DNA from 4 places in the Romboutsia sp. LXY-2 genome. Region 3 is predicted to be linked to each of the others. Evidence: riboswitches for the same ligand, from Rfam matches in the RefSeq annotation. Region 3 holds a riboswitch; each other region holds the start of a gene.

Region 1 (6,247 bases), on a different contig from region 3:
TAGTTCTAATATATTTGCTTTAACTGAAGACAATAATACTTTGATAATCTATCCAAGCACTATAAAAGAAGATAACCTAGACTTAAGGGTATTAGATATTACAGTAAGCCATTTCTCTAACAATATAGATTTTGTTAAGACAAATAGTCAAATTGAGAATATTGATGAATATGATTATGTTATTTATTATGGATTAGCTGAAGAGCAAATAAACTCTAACATAATAAATAAGTTAGATAGATATAAGGGGAAATTAATAGGTATTGGATATAATGTAGAGCAAATAAAATCAAAATTTTCTTTTATAAAATATGGTGATGAACTAGTTATAGATAATATAACTTTTAAGGGGAGAAGTCATAAATTAGAATCTACTAAAATATTAAGGGGAATAGAAAAGATAGGAGAAGGAGAAGTCTTACAATATACAAATGTAAAGGGTAAAAAAATACCGTGGTTTGTTAGCAATGAAGCAAAAGATACATATTACTTTGCATTCACTAACTTATTCACAGAACTAAGTTATTATTTAGGAGAAGGGCTTTTTGAATGTTTTAATGAACAACAAGCAAAGGTAGAAAATCAAAAAACATTAAGATTAGAGGATATAACTCCTGCGAGAAATCCAGATGTATTAATGGAAGTTGCTAAGTATTTAAAAGAAAAAGAAATTCCATATATGGTAGTTGTAATACCAACACATAGGGATGTAGAAAACAATAAAACATATAACCTGAAAGATTATCCTGAAATGATTAAAACATTAAAATATATGCAAGAGAATGGTGGTAGCATTGTAATGCATGGTTATACTCATCAATATAGAGATTCTGAAACTGGAGAAGGATTTGAGTTTTGGGATTCTGAATTAGATGCACCGCTAGATAGACCAAATGGAATTTCAGAAGATGAGTACGTAAGAGAAAAAATAGAAGCCGGTATAGAACAGTTAGTTACTCATGATCTATATCCGATTGCATTTGAAGCACCTCACTATGCCATATCACAAAATGGATATAAAATAGTATCAGAGTATTTCTCAACATATGTGGGACAAATACAAATTTCAGATGAAACGATGGAAACCACATATTCACCAGTGTATAAGTCTAACCCTACATTTTTAAATGGAATGACAGTTATTCCAGAAAACTTAGGTTTTCTAGGTGAAAATAGTTTTGAAGAAGATTTAAAGAGTATAAAATATAATTCCACTATGTATAGTGATTTTTCAGATGGCATGATAGGTGTATTTTATCACCCACATTTAGGTATAGAAAAATTAAGATTATTAATAGAAACCTTAGAAGAAAGTACTCCAAATTTAGAGTGGTTTGACTTAAGAAGTATAGACAGTATAACAAAAACATCAGATTTAAAAATTGAAGTTAGCGATGGTGATATCGAAGTAGAAAAATCTAGTAAAATATCACCTTATCAAGCCAGAGTATATTCAGAATATGCATGTATAGGAGTAGTAGTAATAATTTTATTAGTTGGAGTGAAGTATGTATTCCAAATAAAATTATTCAAGAAAAAATAATATGAAAAAAAGAGCTAAAGGTAGAATAAATAAGAGAATAATAAGAAAGAAAAAGAAAAAGAAATATAAATATAAATTACTAATCGCTATTGTGCCATTATCTTGTATAGTTATGCTTTTTTCTATAGATCATAATAATTTAGTTAGTTACTCTGAAAAAGCTTTAAATCATAAATTTAACCAAAAAATTATAAGCTCAAATTTGTCAACTGATTATGAAATAGAGAATGTTTTAAAGAATATTAATAAAATGGGATTGAATACAATAAATATTCCTATAGTAATTAATATTGATACATTAACTTCCAACACAATGGATGTCGATAAAAATAGTGTAGAAAAAGCAATAAATTTATTAAAAGAATTAGAAGGGAAAAATATTAGTATAATACTAGAGCCATATCCTTGAATTAATGATGGCAGATTATCTGAAACAGAATGGATGCCATCTGATATAAGCACATTTTTTTATAATTGGAAAAATATTGTAATAGATTATTTGATAAAGAATATATGCGATATTTATGATATAGATGCTTTAAATATATCATCAAATTTAGTTCGTATTGAATCATATGAAACGGAGTGGTTAGATGTAATAGCTTTTGTCAGGCAAGAATATGATGGGCTTGTGACATATAGGACTAACTGGTGGTATACATTAGAAGGAGATGCAGAAACACAGAAAAGATACGAAAATAAGCTTAATAATAAGCTTTTTGGAGAACTTGATTTCATATCGGTATCTGCTTATTTTGAGTTAACTGATCAAATGAATGCTGATGTAGACGATATTGTCAATGCTTTAACAAGTACAAATGTATACAATAGAAATCAAAATGTCAAACAAGAAGTATATAATTTCTATGAAAAATGGAATAAACCTATATTTTTTGGAGAATTAGGTTTCCCGAAGCGTCTAGGAGCATCTATAGAGCCACACAATTCATATTTATCACGTATATATTCATCCTCTCAACAGGTGAATTGCTTTAAAGCTTACAATAAAGTATTTAAAAATGAAGATTGGTTAATAGGATTTTCGATATTTGCGATAGGGGACAAATCATATGAAAAGGCTTATTATCCATGTATAAGATCAAAAAAAATCATTAAAAATTGGTATAAATAAAACTATATTATGTAAATCAATAGAAGAATGCTCATAAAGAAGTAATTATTAGATTATTTCTTTATGAGTACAGTGGAGGTATATTAAGATGAATATTTTAGTTGTATCAGAATCATTTCTAACGAGAGACTCAATAGGTCATTTATTTACAAAAATATGTAAAGTAACTGATATAAAAGTAGTTCAAAATTGTGACAAATTAGATAATCAAGATTTGTCTAAGCTAGACATTATATTTATAGATGTTAATAAAAATAATACTGAACTAGTAGAAAAATTAGCTAATATAAAAAGTGTTTTTCAGAAACTGAAAATAATTGTACTAGACGTCAATAAAGATAGAAATCTTTTTTTAAAATTCACTAAAATAGGTGTTAATGGATATATAAGTAATGTTTCATATGAAGATGAATTAATATATATTATAAAGAAAGTAATGAGTGGCAAAAAATTTTATGATTCAGAATTAATTCAGTATATAACTAATAAACCAACTAAAAACAAAGTTTAAAAGCTAACTAAGTTTTTTTGTGCATGAGTATGTGATTTTTATAATGAACAAGAAAATTTATATTGTATTTAAATCAATGTGTAAAATAAGCTAAAACGGACATAATGCTACAAATTATTATATCTGAAAAGTCTTTTAAAAAATTAACATGTCATAATGTGTATAACGTATTATACTTTAGTAGAAAAAAAGATACTCACTATTAATGATTACCTATAAATAGAAATATCCTAAAATATAAGTATAAATAATAATACAGGAAACAAGGATTTAACAAGCTAAAAAATAATAAATTAAATACTAAATATAATTAAGCAGTATTTAGAAACTAAGAAGTATATCTTAGATGTGGGTACTTAGAGGTATATAGAGCTAATAGTACAGCCGGCTAAATAACGGGCGTATTTTGGGGGGATTAAGTATGAAAGTTATTGTAATATCAGAATCATTAATAATCAGAAGGGGAATATCAAAGATTATATATAACGAAGCATGTGTAAAGGATATTAAAGAAAGTCATATATTTTCAGACATATATAAAAATGAGTATGACTTAATACTAATTGATCTAAATAGAAATAATGAGAAGTTTTTGCCAGAACTTCAAAAGATAAAGGAAAATTCTACGTCTATGATCATGGTACTAGATTTTTATGAAAATCCAAAATTATTTTCAAAGTGCATGAAATCAGGAATAGATGGATATATATTGGCCAATATTAATGGAGAAGATATGGGGTATGCTATAAAGCAGTTATTTAGAGGTAAGAAATATTATGATGCTGATCTAATAGAAGAATATCTATCACATGGTCAGTCTGAACATGTAGAGGGATTAACAAAGAGAGAACATGAGATTTTAATGTATATAGCAAAAGGAAGAAGTAACTCAGAAATATCTAAAGAATTATTTATTACTGAGCATACTGTAAAAAAACATATAAGTAGTATTTTATCAAAATTAAATCTTAAAGATAGAATGCAAGCAGCTTTGTTTGCTTATAATAGAGGAATTGCTAGTTTATAAATAAAATAAATAATAATAAAAAACAGCTATTTTGATAGAAAGCAGCTATTTCTGATAAGAAATAGCTGCTTTTAGCTATATAAAGTACACGAATTGTTTCTAATTAAAACTCATAAACACAATTAACATCCAAACTTATTTTTAATACCCATAAAAAAATCCCTCTTAAAATCATTATCATACCCATCACTCTCAATAATCAAAGCAGCCAAAGTAATAAACTGGTCATAAGTATTACCAATACTACCAGGCTCTCTTACTGTACTAATCCCTAATAAATAATTACAACTAACCCCAAAAAATCCACACAAATCAATAACTACATTAAATGGAGGTAAATCCATATCTGGCTGAGTAAAATCACTACAATCTAAATAATATCCACTCTCCATCTCAAATTCACGAGAAAAATCATCAAAACTATAATCTTTCTCAAGCAACAATTGCCTAAATCTCTCATCAAATCTAATCATAATAATACCCCACTAAAAAATAATATATAAATAAAATTGCAAAACAAAACTTAAAATATAAATAAAATCAAATAAATTTTATAAAAAAAATAAAAATATATTTTAAAAATCAAACACATGTTCCGTGGGTAGTTAAAAAAATTTTGCCACCTCATGTAGCAAAATTATAAAGAGCTAAAATACATTTTTGATAATTTCTCAAAAATTGCATCTTTTTCTTTTCGGCTCAAATTATCGTTATCAAATAAATCATTTCCAACTGAAAGAAACTCCGATACTAAGTCGACTTCTTTATCTGGCTTGTCCATATTTCTCTCTGAATTTAAACCTAGCAAATAGTCTAGAGAAACATCAAAGTAAAATGCGAACTTTATAAGCGCTTCAGTTTCTGGAATTCTTTTATCGTTTTCATATTGTGATATAGCAGCCTTGGAAAATGAATAGTCATAAGATTTATTAAAGTCATCAACTAATTCTTGTTGAGTGTAATTTTTTTCTAATCGTAGCTCTTTAAATCTCTGCCCAAAAGTCATGTTACCCACCTCACTATAAGAAAAGTATAGTACAAAGTTTTGTAAATGTAAACTTTAAAAACATATTTTTAGAAAATATGTAAAATAATACTTGAAAGTTAACACAAACGGAACTATCATTAAAATAAATGGTTAACATAAAGAGTAACTTATATTGAAAAGTTAACACAAAAAATATTTAAAAGATTAACATGAACATGAATTAAAAGGGGAGTGAGTAGATGTGGCAAAAGGATATTACAAAATGAATAGGGAAGTATTGAAGTTTGATTATGAAAAAGACTTACAAAAAATTATATTTAATCATTATCTTATGAGAAAAGAAAATCTAAGTGCTATGAATAAAAAATTAGAGCCAGGGCATTTTCCACTAACAGTAAGAGCTATATCAAAAGATCTAAATATGTCTATAGGAGCAACCCATCGTATGCTAAAAGAGTTTGAGAAATTAAACATAATAGAGCTTGTAGAAGATGGAAAGAAGACTAAGACATCATCAATATATAAATACGTTACAGCAACAAAAAATAACACCACAGTAAAAAATAGCACCAGTTTTGGAACAAGTTTTGGAACAGATTTTGGAACATCTAAAATAGATAATATAAATACAAAAGATCTTAAACTTTGGATGACGGAGTTTGGTAGATAGGGAGGGATTAGATGAAGTCACTACAAGCTATAAACATAGAGCAATCAATACTTGGAAGCTTCATAGTGGATGAGGGTCTAGCTTATAAAATACAAGAGCTAAAAGAAGATATGTTTACAGTACAATTGAACAAAAATATTTTTAATATAATGAACAATCTTTTTAAAGAAAATAAAACACTAGATATACAAACAATAAAAACAAAACTAGATGAACAAGCAGTAGAAGCAACAGTATCATACTTAAGCAATCTAACAGTAATATGTCAGTGCTATGCAATAGATACACATATTGAGCTACTAAAAGAAACATACATAAGAAGATGTATAGTGAAAAATTGTAAAAAATTATTTGAAAGTATGGGACAAGGAGAAAA
Region 2 (6,247 bases), on a different contig from region 3:
TTTATAAGATTTATTACGTTTCCTTCTATTTTATTTTTATCTTTATTTCTATTTAAGTTTGGGACATATCCAATATTCTTTTCAACATTCATATTTGGAAATAGTCCTATTTCTTGTATTACATATCCTATTTTTCTTCTAAGTTTTATAATATCAATTTTTGATATATCACGTCCATTTACATATACATTACCAGAATCTGGTGATAATAGACCGTTAATAAGTTTGAGAACAGTAGTTTTTCCACAACCGGAACTTCCTATTATTGTTAAAAATTCACCCTTATCTACTTTAAGATTAAAATTATCTAAGACTATATTGTCTTTATATGATTTATATACATTTTCAAAAGATATAGCTATGTTATCAGCCATAGTTTTCACCATAATTTAATAATCCTTTCATTATTTTAAAACAATATTTTCTAGAAGTATTTACTATTTAATTAATCCTTTTTCTTCTAAAAATTCTTTTGCTATAACTTCTTCAGTTTGATTTTCATTTTCTAATTTATAGTTTAATTTTGCCATTTCACGGGAGCTAATTAAATTATCCATTTTCATTAATACATCTTTAAGTTCTGGGGATCTTTCAAGTACATCATTTCTAACTACAGTACCACAATAATATGTTTCGTATAGTTTTTTATCATCTTCAAGTAATACAACATCAGATGCGAATAATTGACCATCTGTAGTAAACACATTCATTACATCTATATTTTTAGAGTTTATTGATTGATACTTAAGTCCTATATCTATGTCAGCGGTCTTTTTAAAATTTAGATTGTAGGTTTCACATAAAGCATTATAACCATCATCTCTTTCAAAAAAATCATACTCAGCACCAAATACAAGTTCTTTAGAATACTTAGCTAAGTCTGAATAAGTTTTAATGTTGTATTTATCTGCGATATCTTTTCTTACTACTAATCCGAATGTATTGTTAAATCCGTACAGCCCACACCAAGTAAGGTTATATTGTTCACCATATTTATTTTGGAGCTCTTTGTATAAAATATCATCATTAGGTATTTCTGTTTCTTTAAGAACAAAAAGCCAACCTGTACCTGTATATTCAGGGTACATATCAAACTCGCCATTTATTAATGCTGGGTGGATGTTGCTAGTACCTCCACCAACTCCTTTAGTAATATCTACGTTTAATTCTGTATTTTCTTCTATTAATAACTTTAAAATTTCAGCTAATATGAATTGCTCTGACATTGGTTTAGTAGCAATTCTTATTGTATCTGAATTGTTTACTTCTTCTTTACTACATCCTGTTATTAGACTAAATGTTAAAATAATTGCGGAAGATAAAGATACAATCTTTTTAAAACATCTTTTTATTTTCATATAATCACCCCTATTATATTAATCTCCATTTCTTTTTAACAAGTTTTTCTATTTTACCAATTATCAAGTCTAAACTAGATGCTAACACTGCAATTAATAAGCTTCCAGCCACAGTTAAAACCGTATTGTTGGTAGTAATACCTCTATATATAGCTACACCAAGCCCACCAGCTCCGATAAAAGAAGCTATACCAGCTAGGGCGATAGTCATAACCACCATATTTCTAAGGCCTGACAATATTACAGTTGTAGCAAGAGGAATCTTAACTTTTAGCAATATCTGCATGGTACTACTCCCCATACCTTTTGCAGCTTCAATAATAGATGGGTCTATTGTTTCTATTCCAGTATATGTACTTCTAACCATTGGAAGCAGCCCATAAATACTTAATGCTATTATGGCACTAGTATTTCCTATGCCTGAAATCGGAATTAAAAAACCTAATAGTGATATTGATGGAATTGTGTAAATAAAATTTACTATAGACATTACTATTGGAGTTGATTTTTTATAATGACTTATAGAAATACCAATAAGGATTCCAAAAAATGAAGCAATTAATATTGAAATAGTAGAAATTTTTAAGTGCTCAAATGTTAAATTTATAAAAAAGTCACTTCTATCAAAATATATATTAATAATATCTTTAAACATAGTTACCTCCTTGTTTAACCTTATAAAATATTATGTCAAGTTAGGTTAGATTATAAGTTGTACCAAGAAATTTAAAGAATTTTAGCACGTATAAGCTAGGCTTTGTGTAATATACTAAAATTAAGAGCAGATTTATTATATATAGGAGAGAAATATAATGATTAGAAACAGTGCGTTATTTAGTAAGAAAGAATTAAGAAACTTTTGTATATATAGATTGGCATTTGGAGTTAGCTATAGTATATTAATTCCAATTATTCCTTTATATTTAAAAGATTTAGGACTAACTACTGTTATAATAGGAACAGTTTTGTCCTTTTATGGAATTAGTAAAACTCTAGCTCAGATACCATTTGGAGTTATTAGTGATAAAATAGGCGATAAATTAAATTTGAATTTGGCACTTATACTTATGAGCATTGTTATATTTTTATATACTTTGACCAAGAATCCTAATTATGCAAGCATACTGTATATAATTCAAGGTGGAGTACTCGGAATGGCTGCTCCAGCCACTTATTCAATACTTTCAAGATCTGTAGATGAAAAAAGAAGAGGCGAAAGTACGGGACTTGCATCGGCAGTATTTACTTTAGGTGGTGGGATAGGTTCTTTTATAGGTGGGTACTTGGTGGCAATTTTAGGAAATTACAGACTAGCATTTTATATATCATCTCTTGGAACATTATTAACTCTTATATATGTTATGTTAAAGTTAAAAAGTGCTCATAGTAATAAACTTGGAAAAGCTAAAGAAAAAAATTCTTTAAAAGATGTTTTTATAGAAATTAAAAAATATAAGCTGGCTTATAAAATAATAGTATTAGGTAGTATTGCTTTTTTAGGTGATTACATTTATGGATGTGTAGTAGCATTAATTCATTTTTATTCCACTGATGTTTTAAATTCAACTATTGCTTATTCTTCAGCTATTATATCGATTTATTTGGTTGTATTTGGAGTAGGAGCACCTATTGCAGGTTGGATAAGTGATAAAATAGGAAATAGAAAGCAGTTATTTTTATCTTTTGTTGTCATGAATCTTATTTTATTAGCACTAAGCTTTATAAGAGATGTTCCTTTATTTACAGCTGTTATTATAATATACTTCTTAGGTGCAACTTTCCTTAATGCATCACTACAAAGTGTTTTATCAGAGTTTGGAAGTAATAAAAAAGTTAAGGGAATTATATTTGGGTTTGTTGGAGCTAGTGAATCTTTGGGATTTGCTGTTGGGCCATTTGTTTCAGCTTATATTTATAATATAAATAAATCGTGGTTATTTTTAGGGCTTTTGGGAGTATCACTAATTGTATCAGCTATTTACTTGTCATTATATAAAAGAGCTAGAATATAGTTATATACTAATTTTTAATAGATTTGTAAATGGAAATGTATAGACAAATAATAATAATGTATAAAAAAATATAAAAATGTATAAACATTTGGAGGGAAAGTACGTATAATTATCCTAAGAATAAAATTCAATAGGCAAAATTAGAGAAATCTAATGACGCAAAGCTATAGGGGCTAAGGTTATAAACTATGCCAGCCAGTTGCCAAAGGGTAAATATACTTTTTGTTATCCATCTAACATATTTTATTACTAATATGTCTACTTGATGTTTAGAAAAGCTACTTCTTTGGAGTAGCTTTTTATTTTAAACAAAAGTGGTTTACCTAAATGGTATAAAAACATTTAGGAGGAAAAATATGCACATCAAAAAAACTAAGAAAGACAAAAAAGGCTGTTGCAATAGCAATAGTAGGTAGTATGCTAATAAGTGCAGGAGCGCCATTTATTGGGGTAGTAAGCGCAAATGCAATGGAGGTAAATGCCAAAAATGCACAAAGTCAAAAGCGTAATGTAATGTATTACGGTGATTGGTCTATTTGGGGAGGTCAAGGAAACTTCTATCCAAAAGATATACCAGCAGATCAATTAACGCATTTAAATTTTGCATTTATGGACTTTGATTCTAATGGAAATTTAGTATTTACTGACAAGGATGCAGCAGTAGGAGCGCCAGTTGGACAAGATGGAGTACAATGGGGAGCGCCAAATGCAGGTATTTTAATAGCACTTCAACAATTAAGATCAGAAAATCCAAACTTAAAATTAGGAATATCCCTAGGTGGATGGTCAAAATCTGCTGATTTCCCAACTATTGCAAAGGACCCTGTTAAGAGAGCAAACTTCATTCAAAATGTTGTACAGTTTGTAGAATACACTAATATGGATTTTGTAGATATAGACTGGGAATTTGCTGGTGAAGTAAGGCAACCAGATAAGGTAGATAATAAAAATGATGAAGGTAACCCTTATGCAAGTAAAGAGGATAAAGAAAATTATATTAAATTACTAGAAGAATTCAGAGTAGCTTTAGATAAAAAAGGTGCAGAATTAGGGAAGAAATATGAGTTAACTGTTGCACTTCCAGCACCTAAGAAGAAAGTAGATACAGGAATAGATGTAGATAGATTATTTAATATTGTAGATTTTGCAAACATAATGACTTATGACATGAGAGGTGCTTGGGATGAGTACAGTGGACATCAGACAGGATTATACCCAAATCCAAATGAACCATTAAAAGGAAATAATCTATCAATTGATGAAAGTGTTGATTATTTAATAGAAAATGGTGCAGAATCTGAAAAAATAGTAATGGGAGCAGCTTATTACACTAGAGGTTGGGACAAAGTTTCTAAAGGAACTGATTCTACTTTACCAGGATTATTTGGAGAAGCTTCTGTAACAACAAAAGATGCAGATCAAACACCATCAAGAGGTGCAATAAATGAAGCACCGTTAACATCAGGAGATGGAGGACGTATGTCAGGGGTATGGTCATATAGAAGTATAGATAAGTTAAAAGCAAGTTATCCAGGACTAAAAGAATACTGGGATGACACAGCAAAAGCACCATATCTTTACGATGAAAGTACTGGGAAGTTCTTTACATATGATAATGTAAGGTCTATAGAAGAAAAGGCTAATTATGTGCATGAAAATAATTTAGGTGGGATGATTGGATGGATGCAATCACAAGATGCACCAACTACATCAACTAAAAGAGATGAACTAACAAAAGCGACTAAGGAAGGACTATTTGGAGCTTCTGATTTACCAATTCATAACATTGTTTATTCAGAATTAGAAGTAGATGCAACTATAAATACATATGAAGTAGAGTGGGGAGTAGAAAGAAAAGGCTATGAAATAACTATAAAAAACAATGAAAACCCTCAAGAAACTAATACAGTATTAAAAGAAGTAGAAAGAGGTGCTGAAACAATAAAGTCACCTAAATTATACATAAAAACAGATAAGCCTCTAAACAGAGGAGATCATATGGCGGGTACTGTAACATATGAAGATGGATATACTGTTGTAGATTTAAAGTCTGTGTGGGAAGGTAAAAATATAGAGCAGGGACAGTCATATACTTTTAAATTATCAGGAGACTCAAAGATAGAAGGTATAGAATTAGTTCAGCGTATGTCAGAGAACTCTCCAGAAATGTATAAGCAAACTATATACGGTGAGTCAACAAGACCTGAAGTAAATAATGCTCCAACAATTTTAGGAGTAGAGGATAAGAGTATTAAAGTTGGAGATACATTTGATAAATTATTAGGAGTTAGTGCAACAGATAAGGAAGATGGTAATTTAACTTCTAGAATAAAAGTAGAAGGAAGTGTTGATACATCAAAAGAAGGAAGATATGAGTTAAAATATTCAGTATCTGATAGTAAAGGATTAGAAAGTGTAGCCAATAGAGTTATAACTGTTGAAGCAAAAGAGGTAACACCGCCACAAGAAGATTATAACTTTGGTGTAGGAGAAGGGACAGAGTGGCCATCGCAAGTAAATTCGCCATTTGCTGATATGACAGCATGGAATGATGGAGACTTTTCTAATAATGGAGCATTAAACTTAAAGAAAATATCTGAAGATACTGGTGTAAAATTCTTTAACTTAGGATTTATACAAGCAACAGGTGGAATATCTAATGGTAAAGTAAACTGGGGATGGGGAGGTTTTGATGTTTTAAATGAAAAAAATAATGACAACTCTCAATACCAAGGGTTAAAAAAATCTATAAAAGATATAAGAGAAATAGGTGGAGACGTAGCAATATCATTAGGTGGATTAAATGGAGTAGCGATATGGGAAGCAACTCAAGATGTGGATGTACTTTATAATACATATAAAGAAATAGTACAAGGC
Region 3 (6,247 bases):
GAGAATAGCAGTAAATAAATCATATATAAATAGAGGAAATCTATTTTTTACTGGAATATCATTAATTGTAGTAGGAATTGTTACCTTATATGGAAGAGCAGATTTTTTAAATATGGTAATGAAAGCTATATCATTTGCATTTATATTAAATGGAGTATCTCAAATTATAAGTGTATTTGTAAATAAAAAAGATGATGTAGCCAATAATGCGACTTTAAGTCAATCTATGTTAAATTTAATATTAGGAACTAGCTTATTGTTATTACCTAATGTATCACTATCAATATTACCAATAATATTTGCACTATATTTAATACTAAATGGCATAGCTAAACTAATTACTATAGCTATATATTTAAAAAACGATATAAATGTAAAGTTAGGTTTAGTAATGAAGTGTATAATTTACTTTGTATTTGGGGTTACATCATTACTAGATCCTTTGATACATTTAAATGGAATTTTATTTATTATATCAATATATTTATTTTTATTTGGACTAGATTTTATGAAAGATTTTATTAGTGAAATAATACCACAAAAAACTAAAAACAAGATAAAGCGTAAAGTTAGAATAACATTACCTGTGTTTTTTGTAGCACTAATGCCACATAGAGTATTAAAAAAAATAAATGAATATTTTGATGTTAGTAACGATATAGGAATAAGTAGTGAAAACAATGAAGAACCTGATTTAGAAGTATTTATACATGTAACTCCTAGTGGAGTTGGTGTAGTAGGCCATGTAGATTTGTTTTATAATGGAGAGATGATGTCTTATGGTAATTATGATGAATCATCTTATAAGCTATATGGTATGGTAGGTAGAGGAGTACTATTTAGTTGTGATAAAGAAAAATATATTGATTTTTGTATTAATTATGGCAAAAAGACACTATTTAGCTATGGGCTAAAATTAAATGAAGCTCAAAAGCTTAGTATAGATAATCGAATTAAAGATATAAAATCAGATTTAGTGGAATGGAAGCCTCCAGTAGTATTAGCAAACAAGGACGAAGATATGAGTAAGTATACAGATTATGCAAGTATGCTATATAAATCTACAGGTGCACAGTTTTTCAAATTTAAGTCGGGTAAATTTAAAACTTATTTTGGATTAAATACAAATTGTGTACTGTTAGCAGATAGTGTTATAGGACGTTGTGGAACGGATATTTTAGGGGTTAGTGGAATAATTACACCAGGAGCTTACTATGAATACTTGAAAAATGAATTTGCCAAAAGAAATAGCATGGTTGTAACAAGAAATATTTACACGGATAAGTCTGTAAGTTTAAAAGAAGAGAAATGTTTATAAATTATAAAGACGCTTTACTTTAAAAGAGTAACAGTGTCTTTTTTTATCAGAATTATAGTTCATTATTGATTAGGATAACGTTATCAATAATTAAGTTAAGATATCCACCATTTTTAATATGAAAATGCATCTTAATGATTAAAATTTGATTTAATAGCTGTGGATTATACAAAGTTATTAACAAGTAAGTTTAGCATACCATTATATTAAAATAACTGAAAAAATAATACTTTCAGCAATCTAATCTATCTTAAAATAAAAACTTCTCTTTCCATAATATAGGTAAGAGAAGTTTTTTTGCGATAAATTAAATTATATATTTTAAGAATTTTTTTTACATTTTCTACAGATACCATTAAAAATGATGTCGTAGGAAGTAATAGATATGTTTTCTTCTTCTGAAACAGAATTAATAAACTTATCTATTGTATCTGACTCAAGGTCATAAATCTCACCGCAACTATTACAAATTAGATGAGCGTGTGAACTTACATTTTTATCAAACCTATCAGGTTGATTAGGCATGCTAACCTTACTTATAAAGCCATTGTCAACTAATTGAGCTAAATTTCTATACACAGTTCCTAAACTTAATTCAGGGTTATCTTTTTTTAGATGATTATAAATAAAATCAGCTGTAGGATGTATATCACTCTCAAGTATTGTATCCAGAATTAGTTTTCGTTGTTTTGAGAACTTCATAACATTCCTCCTTTAGAATAATAATAGTAATTATTATTAATATTATTCTAAAAAAATATACCCTGATTGTCAATTATTATTGTATGGTAAGTTTAGGAATACATATTAATACAATTAGAATTTTTCAGATTTTACTTCAAAGTATGATTGAGGATGGTCGCATACTGGACATTTTGCTAATGCTTTAGGTCCTACGTGAACATGGCCACAGTTCATACATCTCCATTCAACTGATTCTTCTTTAGCAAATACTTTTTCTTCCTGAACATTCTTTAATAGTTCTAAGTATCTTTCTTCGTGTTGCTTTTCGATTTTACCAACAGCTCTTAATAAGAATGCTATTTGAGTGAATCCTTCTTCTTCTGCATCTTTAGCAAATTGCTCATACATATCAACCCACTCGTAGTTTTCACCACTAGCAGCATCTTTTAAATTTTCTTCAGTAGTAGGAATACCTTCATGTAATAGCTTAAACCACATTTTTGCATGAGCCATTTCATTATGAGCAGTTTCTTCGAATACTGCAGCTATTTTGTTGTAACCTTCTTTTTTAGCTTGAGAAGCATAGTAAGTATACTTGTTTCTAGCTTGAGATTCACCTGCAAAAGCGGCCATTAAGTTTTGTTCTGTTTTAGTTCCTTTTAAATTCATAGTTAATACCTCCTGAGTAATAGTAGTAATGATTACTATTATTATATTAACCATCTTTAGATTTATTGTCAACAATTTTTTATGATAGGTTAGAAACTTTTAAATATTGTGCAAGATCAATATAGATTTATTTATGAACCTAGTAACATAGAATTAATAATGTTAATATTTAAATATAGATATATAGAAAGGGTGAATATTATGATTAGAGAATTAGAAAATAAAGATATAGATAAAATAATGGAAATATGGCTAGAAAGTACTATAGAAGCTCATAAATTCATGAAAAAACAATATTGGGAGATTAACTATGATACTGTAAAAAATGTGTACATACCAATATCGAATACTTTTGTATATGAAGAGGATGATATTATAAAAGGATTTATAAGTGTTATAAATAATGAGTTTATTGGTGCTTTATTCGTTGATATAGAATCACAAGGGAAGGGCATAGGTAAATGTTTAATAAATTACACATTAGCAAGATATAAAAAATTAAATTTAGCAGTATATAAGGATAATTATAAATCAGTTAAGTTTTATATTAATAGAGGATTTAAGATAATTAAAGAACAAAATAATGAAGACTCGGGATATATAGAATATATTATGGAAAGCACACTCTAATAAAGTGTGTTTTTATACTTTTGATATAATAAGTAACAAGGATATAGAATGATGGAAATAAATTGGAAAATAAATTTCGATACTAGTTATTATAGATTACCTACAGATACAGAATACCATACAAATAAATTTTAGGTGATATATATGTATACAACTATTAGTATGAGTAATTGATATATAATTATCTTAGGGGGCTAATTATATAAAAAGGAGAGAAATTAAATGGGGAAAGATAAGTTTATTAGAATCTTATTAATTACTGTAGGAATTATATTATCAATTATAGGAATCAATGGATTCTTGGCTCCGGCAAATTTACTTAGTAATGGTTTTGCCGGAATAGCAGTTCTTGTAGACTATATGTACAATATTAATATGGGTATTTTTATATTCGTAATAAATATACCTATATTTTTATATTCTAGAAAATATGTAGATAAGGAGTTTTTCTACAGTAGCTTAATAAATATGATTATATATTCTATAGCACTAGGATTTACACAAGATTTATTTGCATTTATAAATATCGATGATATTATGATGCAATCAATATTTGGAGGAGTTTTTGTAGGTATAGGATTAGGATTAATTTTTAAAGCTAATGCATCTTTAGGTGGAATGGATATTGTTACAGCTATTTTAAAAATAAAGTATGATATACCTATAGGATTAACATTTTTATTAATAAACACATTAATAGTGTGTGCTGGTGGGATGATATTTGGTGTTAGGCTGGCTATGTACACTATAGTATCTATGTACATAACGTCTGTAACATTAGAAGCTGCAAAAAATTGCTTTAATAAACAGAAATCTATTTTGCTTATATCAGATAAATATGAAGAAATAGCTGAAGCCATAATGACTAAGATACATAGAGGAGTTACTTTCTTAGAAGCTGAAGGTGCGTATACGAATAATAAAAAGAAGTTAATTTATTGTATAGTATCATCGAATCAAGTTATTAAGGTAAAAGAATTAATATATGAAACTGATGAAAATGCATTTGTATCTATTAATAATGTAGATGAAGTAAGAGGTGGAGGGTTTAAAGTAAAAGCGCTATAGATGAATAAAAGACACTAGTTAATTGGAGAAAGAAGAATTTATAAGAAAATTTGAAAAAAAATAAGTAAGAAATCATACCAATTATTTACAAAGTGCCTTAGGACTGATATAATCAATTACATCATTAAGTACAATTTTACACATAGAAACGTTGAAGCATACTCTTAATATGGGCACCTTGAGTATGTTGAGTTAGTGATGCAACCGGCTATGATTTTTAATCATAGTCTTTTTTTGTTTTAAATATAATTCATTTAACTATGAAATAAACACTAGGCAAAAAAAGACTATAAAAATTAAAATCAATGGAGGGAACAGAAATGAGTAAAAGGAATGGTGTAAAAAGGTTATTATGTTTTATATTTGCATTTATATACCTAGTATACAACTTTAATCCTGGCCTAGTTTTTGCTACAGAGACCAGTAGTCATATGTCAGTAAATATTACTACTGATTCTCAAAAGGTAGAATCAGGTTCATATGTGAAATTTAAAGTTGATTACAACATCAATAACAATGGAGCATTAAAAGAAGGGGACTATATGGAAGTCCAAATTCCTAAAGGACTTGAAAATGTACAAATTGGATGGGAAGGAAATAAGCATTTCAAAGAAATACAGAAAGTATCTGATAGGGTGTATAGACTTGTATTTGGACAGAATGTTAGGTTAGGCTTTCAAGGATACTTTGGATTAGGGGCCATGGCGAGGAATAATACAAACTACGATATCGATGCTACGGTAACTGTATCCCAAGGAGATATAAAATCTAGTAGCACCATAACAATAAGCCCTGAAAGACATGGGGAAGTAGGTACAGAAAATAGAGTTTTAATTAAATATGCACCGACAAATCCTAAGAATAATTACTACACACAAGTAGCTGCACAACGCGGAGAAATTAAACCAGGTTGCAAGACGGTTGATTTCGTAATAGAAGTAAATACTAAAAATGGTTGTTTAGATAAGGTAATTGTAAGTGACCAATTACCTTATGGTATGGAATTAGTAGAAGATTCACTTAAAATTAAAAGGTATTATAACGGTCCTTATGGCATGCAAATAAAAGATGCTAGAGATAAAGTAAAGGATATAAAAAAGTCAAAAGATAATTTTCTCGTTGATTTAGGAAATTTAAATTATGATAACTTAATAACTAAATCTGACACTAATATGTATAGAATAGAATATACAGTAAAAATTTTAGATGATACAATGGAACTTTTGAATACAGCAAAAATAGATTATACAGAAAATGGAGTCAGATTAACTGGAAAAGAAGAATTTGAAGTAATTCCATTTGATTATTCTGGATCTACTATTGGATATAAAAAAGTAGATAGAAACTTTATAGAGCATAATGATCCTAATCAAATCGTTACATATACTATAGTATTTGAAAATAGCAATAGATTTGATAAAGGTGGAATAAATATATTTGATAAATTACATGGAGATGTTAAATATGTTTCAAGTGAAGAGACAGATTACTTTGATGTAAATTATGATGAGAAAACACACATTGTTAATATAACTAATAAAAAAGCATTAGAAGAAAATGTTAGACAAGAAATAAAAATAGTAACAGATTTTTCAAATGTAAAACCTGGGACGACTGTTTCAAATACTCTTTACAATCAAGACGGTAATAGAGTAAGTAACACAGTTAAAACAGAAAAAGAGGAAACACCTTTAGTGCCAGAGGAACCGACGAAACCGGAAGTACCAGTTGATCCAACGAAGCCGGAAGTACCAGTTGATCCAACGAAACCGGAAGTGCCAGTTGATCCAACGAAACCGGAAGTGCCAGTTGATCCAACGAAACCGGAAGTGCCAGTTGATCCAACGAAGCCGGAAGTACCAGTTGATCCAACGAAAC
Region 4 (6,247 bases), on a different contig from region 3:
GTGTTTCTTTATAGTATTTTCCAACTACTACTTCTATAAAATCTTCATCTATATCAAAGCTTACTATCTGTTTGTTTATCTGCTTGTTTTTAGTTTTATTATTCTTACTTTTTTTATTCAATTTCATATGCTTGGTGTCTATACTAATTAAATCTTTTATATCCTTACTCATTAGTTCTTTTAGCTTATTTTTCTTTATTGACTTTTCTTCTTCCATCTCAATCACCTCTCCCAAAGTTTCTTTTAGATACTATCATACATACTAGTCATCGGTAACATGATTGCTAGTACAATAAATCCTATTACCGCACCCATTACCACTACCAATAGTGGCTCTATCATTGCAGCAGTTATTTGTATTTGACTTTCCAATTCGTCATCATAGAAATCAGCAGTTTTGTATAATATATCGTCTAAAGATCCACTTTCTTCCCCTATTTTTATCATAGTTCCTAGCATTTCAGGGAATATATCACTGTTAATTGCAGTCTTATATAGACCTTCCCCTCTAATTACATGGTCTTTCATTGATATTATTTCTATTTCTGCTAGCTTATTTCCTACTATCTCCGATACAAGCTCTAAAGCTTTTATCATTGGGATACCACTAGATAATAGTACCGATAAGGTTCTAGTAAATCGTGAAACGATAATCTTTTGATTAAGTTTATCTATTATTGGTATTTTTAGTTTTAGTACACTTAAAGAATATGTGCCATGTTCTGTTTTAAAATAAAATTTAATTCCAATTATCACCATAATAACTAGTGACCAGATTGCAATTACGTTTTTAGCTATAAATTCACTGGATGATATTAAAATTTTGGTTACTATTGGCAAATTCGTTCCTAAACTATTAAATAAATCCAAAAACTTAGGCATAACAAAAGTCATAAGCACTGCTACTACTAGTACCGCTACTACAGCTAATACCGATGGATAAGTCATAGCAACTTTGACTTTATTATTTATTTTATTTTCTTTTTCGTATTGTTCTGCCATTCTAAGCATAATGCCATCTAAATTACCTGTAACTTCTCCTACTTCTACCATACTAACTAATAGTTTAGGGAATATTCCATCTTGTTTTCTCATAGCTTCAGATAACATTTCTCCTTTGGCTACATCTTCATCGATATGCTTTATAGCCTCTTTCAACTTTTTATTTGTTGTTTGATTAGCTAGTATCGTTAGTGATCTATTAATAGTTACTCCTGCATCTATCATAGTGTAAAATTGTCTACAAAACATACTTATATCTTTTAATGTTACTTTTGAGAATAAATCCATTTTTATTTCTTTACTCTGAACTATCTCCTCTATTTTTAAAGGATAGTAACCATTTACTCTTAACATTGATATTACATCACTTCTTGACTCTGCTTCACACTCTGCTTGCATTCGTTCTCCTGACTGATTCATTGCTCTGTACTTAAATTTTGCCAAGTGATTCACCCCCATCTATTTATTACATATATATCGAAATAAATTCATTTATTGTTGTTATTCCATCTAAAACTAAATTTTTACATTCTTGTGCTAATGTTGTCATTCCTTTTTCTATAGCTATGTCTCTTAGCACATTCGAATCCTTATTTGCACTTATTATATCTTTATGTTCCCTTTCTATCTCCATTATTTCATATACACCGATTCTATCTTGATATCCAGTATCATTACAATATCCACAACCTTTACCTTTAAATAGGATTACTTCTTTATCTAAGCTTTCTCCTAAAATACCTTTTTCATATATATCTGCCTTGTATGATTCTTTACAATTATTACATATTTTTCTAACTAGTCTTTGAGCTATTACTCCTGTTATTGCTGTAGATACTAAGTATGGTTCAACACCCATATCTATTAGTCTTGTTATTGTAGATGGTGCATCATTTGTATGCAGTGTACTCAATACTAAATGACCTGTAATAGCAGCTTTTACCGCTACTTTTGCTGTTTCTTCGTCTCTAATTTCACCTATCATTAGTATATCAGGGTCCTGTCTCAAAATACTTCTTAGTCCACTAGCAAAAGAAACTCCGTTTTTTGCGTTTACATTAACCTGATTTATTCCATTCATAGTGTATTCTACAGGGTCTTCTATTGTAATTATATTAGTTTCTTCTGAATCTAGCTGTTTTAGTATTGTGTATAATGTTGTAGACTTACCACTACCTGTTGGGCCTGTTACTAGGACTATACCCGTTGGTTTTGATATTATTTTATATAACTTCTTTAAAGATTCATCACTCATTGCTAATACTTCTATGCCCATTTTAAATGTACTTCTGTTAAGTATTCTTATAACGATCTTCTCACCACTAACAACTGGAATTATAGATACCCTTAAATCAACATCTTGATTGTTTATCTTTGTTAGTATTCTTCCATCTTGAGGCACCCTTTTTTCTGTTATATTAAGTCCTGACAATATCTTGATTCTTGTAACTAAGGGGCCTAGGCTTTCTTTTTGTAATGTATTTACTATTTGAAGTTTTCCATCTATTCTATATCTTATCCTAACTTCGTCTTCAAAGGGTTCTATATGTATATCCGAAGCTCTCATTTCCACTGAATTTCTAAATAGATATTCGACCATTTTGACAACAGGTGCATTTTTTACATCATCTATTTCATCAGCTTCAATTTCCATAGCCTTATATTCAAGACTCTCTTTAGATAATTCTTCAGCTGCTTTACTCATCTGCTCACTACTATAATATCTCTGTATAAATTTATTAATATCATTTCTATTAGTAATATATGATTCCACTTCAAAACCTGTAGATATAGCCAGATCATCTATAGCATATATATTAAGTGGATCTGATAAAGCAACTTTTAGTTTATTTTCAATTATTCCAAATGGAATCAGTGTATATTTTTCGCATAGACTCTGAGGTACTAACTTTATTACTCTTCTATCAAAAATAGTCTCATTAAGATTTATTTTTTTGATACCAGTTTGCTGTTCTACAGCATCTATAATCTCATCTTCGGTTAAAATATTTAACTCTACTAATACTTCTCCTATTTTTTTACCTAATATTTTTTGTGATTGCAGCGCTTGATTTAGTTGATAATTTGTTAACTTGCCAGCTTCAACTAGTATATCACCCAATCTTTTTTTATTTAAAATGTTCATATTTAATCAAATCCTTCTTTTTGTATTATTCTATGACTTAAATAATGTAATTTTCATTTATTACATAAAAAAGGCTATGTTCTGTAAACACTCATAAATATACAAGCGTTTATAAAATATAGCCGGTTGCACCACTAACTTCATATACTCCAGGTGCCCAAATGCAGAGCATATTTCACAGTTTCAAAATATTATTTATAATAATTATACCATAATATATATCCATTTTTTGTAAATAATATCACTTTTTGATATTATCCATCGATAAAACCACATAAAAAAGACCTAGCACAAAGTGCTAGGTCCTAACCTACTCCCTCAAACCACTAATAATTTAGTAGAGCGCGTTGAAATTTGGGGCGAGGAGAGCAATACACTATTGAACCCATTCGCAAGCCCGAACTTGGCTTGCATGGGTCAATAGTGTATTGCCGACGACCCCCATATTTCAACGATAGCCCACTAAACCTACTAGAATAATATACTTACTGATTCGTTAGAGAATATCTTCTTTATAGCATCCCCAAATAAAGGAGCCACAGTCTTAATTTGTATCTTATCTATCTTCTTATCTTCAGGAAGTTGTATAGTATCAAGTACTATTAACTCAGTTATAGCAGACTCTTCTATTCTGTCTATAGCTGGGCCTGATAACACACCATGTGTACAACAAGCATAAACATCCTTAGCACCAAACTCTCTTAATGCATTAGCTGCGTTACATATTGTACCAGCTGTATCTATCATATCATCTAATAATATAACATTCTTACCTTTAACGTCTCCTATTATATTCATTATTTCAGATACGTTAGCCTTAGGTCTTCTCTTGTCTATTATAGCTAGAGGAACGTCACCTTCTAAAGTATTAGCAAATGCTCTAGATCTTGTAACACTTCCTAAGTCTGGAGATACTACAACTAAATCTTCTATGTTCTTGCTGTTGAAGTAATTAGCTAATATCTTTCCACCTTGTAAGTGGTCTAATGGTATATCGAAGTATCCTTGGATTTGAGTTGCATGTAAATCCATTGTTAATACTCTATCTGCTCCAGCAGCTGTTATTAAGTTAGCAACTAACTTAGCTGTGATTGGATCTCTTGCCTTAGCTTTTCTGTCTTGTCTTGCATATCCGTAGTAAGGAATAACTGCTGTTATTCTACCTGCAGATGCTCTTCTAAGTGCATCTATCATTATTAATAACTCCATTAAGTTATCATTAACTGGACTATTAGTAGATTGAACTACGAAAACATCACAACCTCTTACTGTCTCATTGATGTTAACATTTATTTCACCATCACTAAATGTTCCCACTTGGCAATCAGCTAAAGGTACACCTATGTAATCAGCTATCTTTCCAGCCAATTCTTTTGAAGCATTACCTGCTAGTATTTTAATTTCACTTCCGCTAGTATTCATTTTATCCTCCCGAAATTTAAAACTATGATACATATTATATTAATCATCTTAAGCTAATTTTTAGCTTAAAAGAATCATCAAATTAAGATTATTTGTTACCTTTTTGATTTTTCTTTTCTACCCAACCTTCTTTGTTTACCTGTCTCGCTCTTGCTACTGCTAAAGCTCCTTCAGGTACACTGTCAGTTATAGTAGACCCTGTTGCTACATATCCTTTTTCTTCTACTGTTACAGGAGCAACTAAGTTTGAGTTAGATCCTATAAAAGCATTATCTTTTACTATTGATTTAAATTTATTTTTACCGTCGTAGTTTACAAATACTACTCCGCATCCTATGTTTACATTTTTACCTACGTGAGCATCTCCAATGTATGATAAGTGTGATGCCTTAGAATTATCTTCTATAGTAGCATTTTTAACTTCTACGAAGTCTCCTATTTTTACATTGTTTCCTATATTACTCTTAGGTCTTAAGTATGCATATGGTCCAACATTAGTGTTTTCTCCAACCTTACTATCTACCACTGTAGAATTTATCACCTCTGTACCATTGCCAATTATTGAGTTTGTTATACTAGAATTCATACCTATTATACATTCTGAACCTATTTCAGTATTTCCACTTAACATAACTCCTGGATATATTACAGTGTCATTACCTATTTTTACGTCAGCTTCTATATAAGTAGAATTTGTATCTATTATAGTAACTCCATTTACCATATGAGATTCATTTATTCTTCTTCTCATTATTTCTTCAGCTTTAGATAACTCTACTCTAGAGTTTACTCCCATAAGTTCTTCTATTGTAGAACCTTCATAAGCTCCAACTTTTTGACCTTTATCTCTCATTATTTTAATTGTATCTGTTAAGTAGTACTCACCTTGAGCATTATTATTATCTAATAAGTCTAGTGATTCTCTTAAACTCTTTCCATTAAAACAATAGATTCCTGAGTTTATCTCTTTTGCTTTCTTTTCTTCTTCGCTAGCATCTTTTTGCTCTACTATCTTTAATAAGTCATTATTTGTATCTCTTATTATTCTTCCGTATCCTGTTGGATTTTCTACAACTGTAGTAAGAACCGTGGCATGATAGTTGTTTTCTATATGATAGTCAAATAGTCTCTTAAGAGTTTCTTCCTTTACTAAAGGAGTATCTCCACATAAAACTACTATTGTGTCATTGTCATTTATGTATTCCTTTGCCATCATAACAGCATGTCCAGTACCTAATTGTTCTGTTTGCATTGCTATCATGCTACCTTCAGGTAATCTATCTTTTACAACTTCTGATTCGTGACCAAGTATTACGACTATATCGTTAACACCTGAATTTTTAGAAACACCGATTACGTGGTTAACCATTTCTTTACCACATACTTTGTGTATTACTTTTGGATATTTAGACTTCATTCTTGTTCCTTTGCCAGCGGCAAGGATTATAGCTTTAAAATTCATCTTTGCACTCCATTCAAATAAATTTGTTATTATATATATTATTGTTTATATTTTTATGTATTATGTAAAATATTCGTTTTGTATACAATTCTTTCATTTCCATAAATAAATATAGCACTTTTTGACGAAAAAGTATACAACAAAACGAAATTTTCCATGCAAAAAAGAGTCGAATAGTTCGACTCCAAGCAAAATCTCTTTTATATTCAAAATTA

Evidence for each region. A riboswitch is a leader RNA that binds a small molecule or an ion and turns the genes downstream of it on or off. The one in region 3 is predicted to bind cyclic di-GMP.
Region 1: linked by a shared signal. The riboswitch ahead of ACI48P_RS05600 (LuxR C-terminal-related transcriptional regulator) and the one ahead of ACI48P_RS15930 (hypothetical protein) in region 3 are both predicted to bind cyclic di-GMP.
Region 2: linked by a shared signal. The riboswitch ahead of ACI48P_RS10235 (glycosyl hydrolase family 18 protein) and the one ahead of ACI48P_RS15930 (hypothetical protein) in region 3 are both predicted to bind cyclic di-GMP.
Region 4: linked by a shared signal. The riboswitch ahead of ACI48P_RS20705 (GspE/PulE family protein) and the one ahead of ACI48P_RS15930 (hypothetical protein) in region 3 are both predicted to bind cyclic di-GMP.

What each region holds. Positions count from the first base shown of each region.
Region 1 covers NZ_JBKFGI010000002.1:110,042-116,288, reverse strand. Annotated here, with positions in the region: gene ACI48P_RS05620 (DUF2334 domain-containing protein) at 1-1,543, shown strand, start outside; gene ACI48P_RS05615 (hypothetical protein) at 1,545-1,952, shown strand; gene ACI48P_RS05610 (glycoside hydrolase family 113) at 1,986-2,675, shown strand; gene ACI48P_RS05605 (response regulator transcription factor) at 2,764-3,186, shown strand; cyclic di-GMP riboswitch class II at 3,501-3,585, shown strand; gene ACI48P_RS05600 (LuxR C-terminal-related transcriptional regulator) at 3,608-4,213, shown strand; gene ACI48P_RS05595 (hypothetical protein) at 4,336-4,686, opposite strand; gene ACI48P_RS05590 (helix-turn-helix domain-containing protein) at 4,851-5,219, opposite strand; gene ACI48P_RS05585 (hypothetical protein) at 5,443-5,871, shown strand; gene ACI48P_RS05580 (replicative DNA helicase) at 5,883-6,247, shown strand, end outside.
Region 2 covers NZ_JBKFGI010000004.1:407,641-413,887, reverse strand. Annotated here, with positions in the region: gene ACI48P_RS10255 (ATP-binding cassette domain-containing protein) at 1-374, opposite strand, end outside; gene ACI48P_RS10250 (glycine betaine ABC transporter substrate-binding protein) at 438-1,358, opposite strand; gene ACI48P_RS10245 (ABC transporter permease) at 1,372-2,013, opposite strand; gene ACI48P_RS10240 (MFS transporter) at 2,171-3,370, shown strand; cyclic di-GMP riboswitch class I at 3,494-3,577, shown strand; gene ACI48P_RS10235 (glycosyl hydrolase family 18 protein) at 3,788-6,247, shown strand, end outside.
Region 3 covers NZ_JBKFGI010000009.1:93,484-99,730, forward strand. Annotated here, with positions in the region: gene ACI48P_RS15905 (HdeD family acid-resistance protein) at 1-1,318, shown strand, start outside; gene ACI48P_RS15910 (Fur family transcriptional regulator) at 1,640-2,020, opposite strand; gene rbr (rubrerythrin) at 2,135-2,671, opposite strand; gene ACI48P_RS15920 (N-acetyltransferase) at 2,873-3,301, shown strand; gene ACI48P_RS15925 (YitT family protein) at 3,524-4,369, shown strand; cyclic di-GMP riboswitch class II at 4,505-4,588, shown strand; partial or broken gene ACI48P_RS15930 (hypothetical protein) at 4,690-6,247, shown strand, end outside.
Region 4 covers NZ_JBKFGI010000019.1:40,317-46,563, reverse strand. Annotated here, with positions in the region: gene pilM (type IV pilus biogenesis protein PilM) at 1-217, opposite strand, end outside; gene ACI48P_RS20710 (type II secretion system F family protein) at 244-1,446, opposite strand; gene ACI48P_RS20705 (GspE/PulE family protein) at 1,469-3,148, opposite strand; cyclic di-GMP riboswitch class II at 3,260-3,343, opposite strand; gene ACI48P_RS20700 (ribose-phosphate diphosphokinase) at 3,620-4,570, opposite strand; gene glmU (bifunctional UDP-N-acetylglucosamine diphosphorylase/glucosamine-1-phosphate N-acetyltransferase GlmU) at 4,659-6,032, opposite strand; gene spoVG (septation regulator SpoVG) at 6,245-6,247, opposite strand, start outside.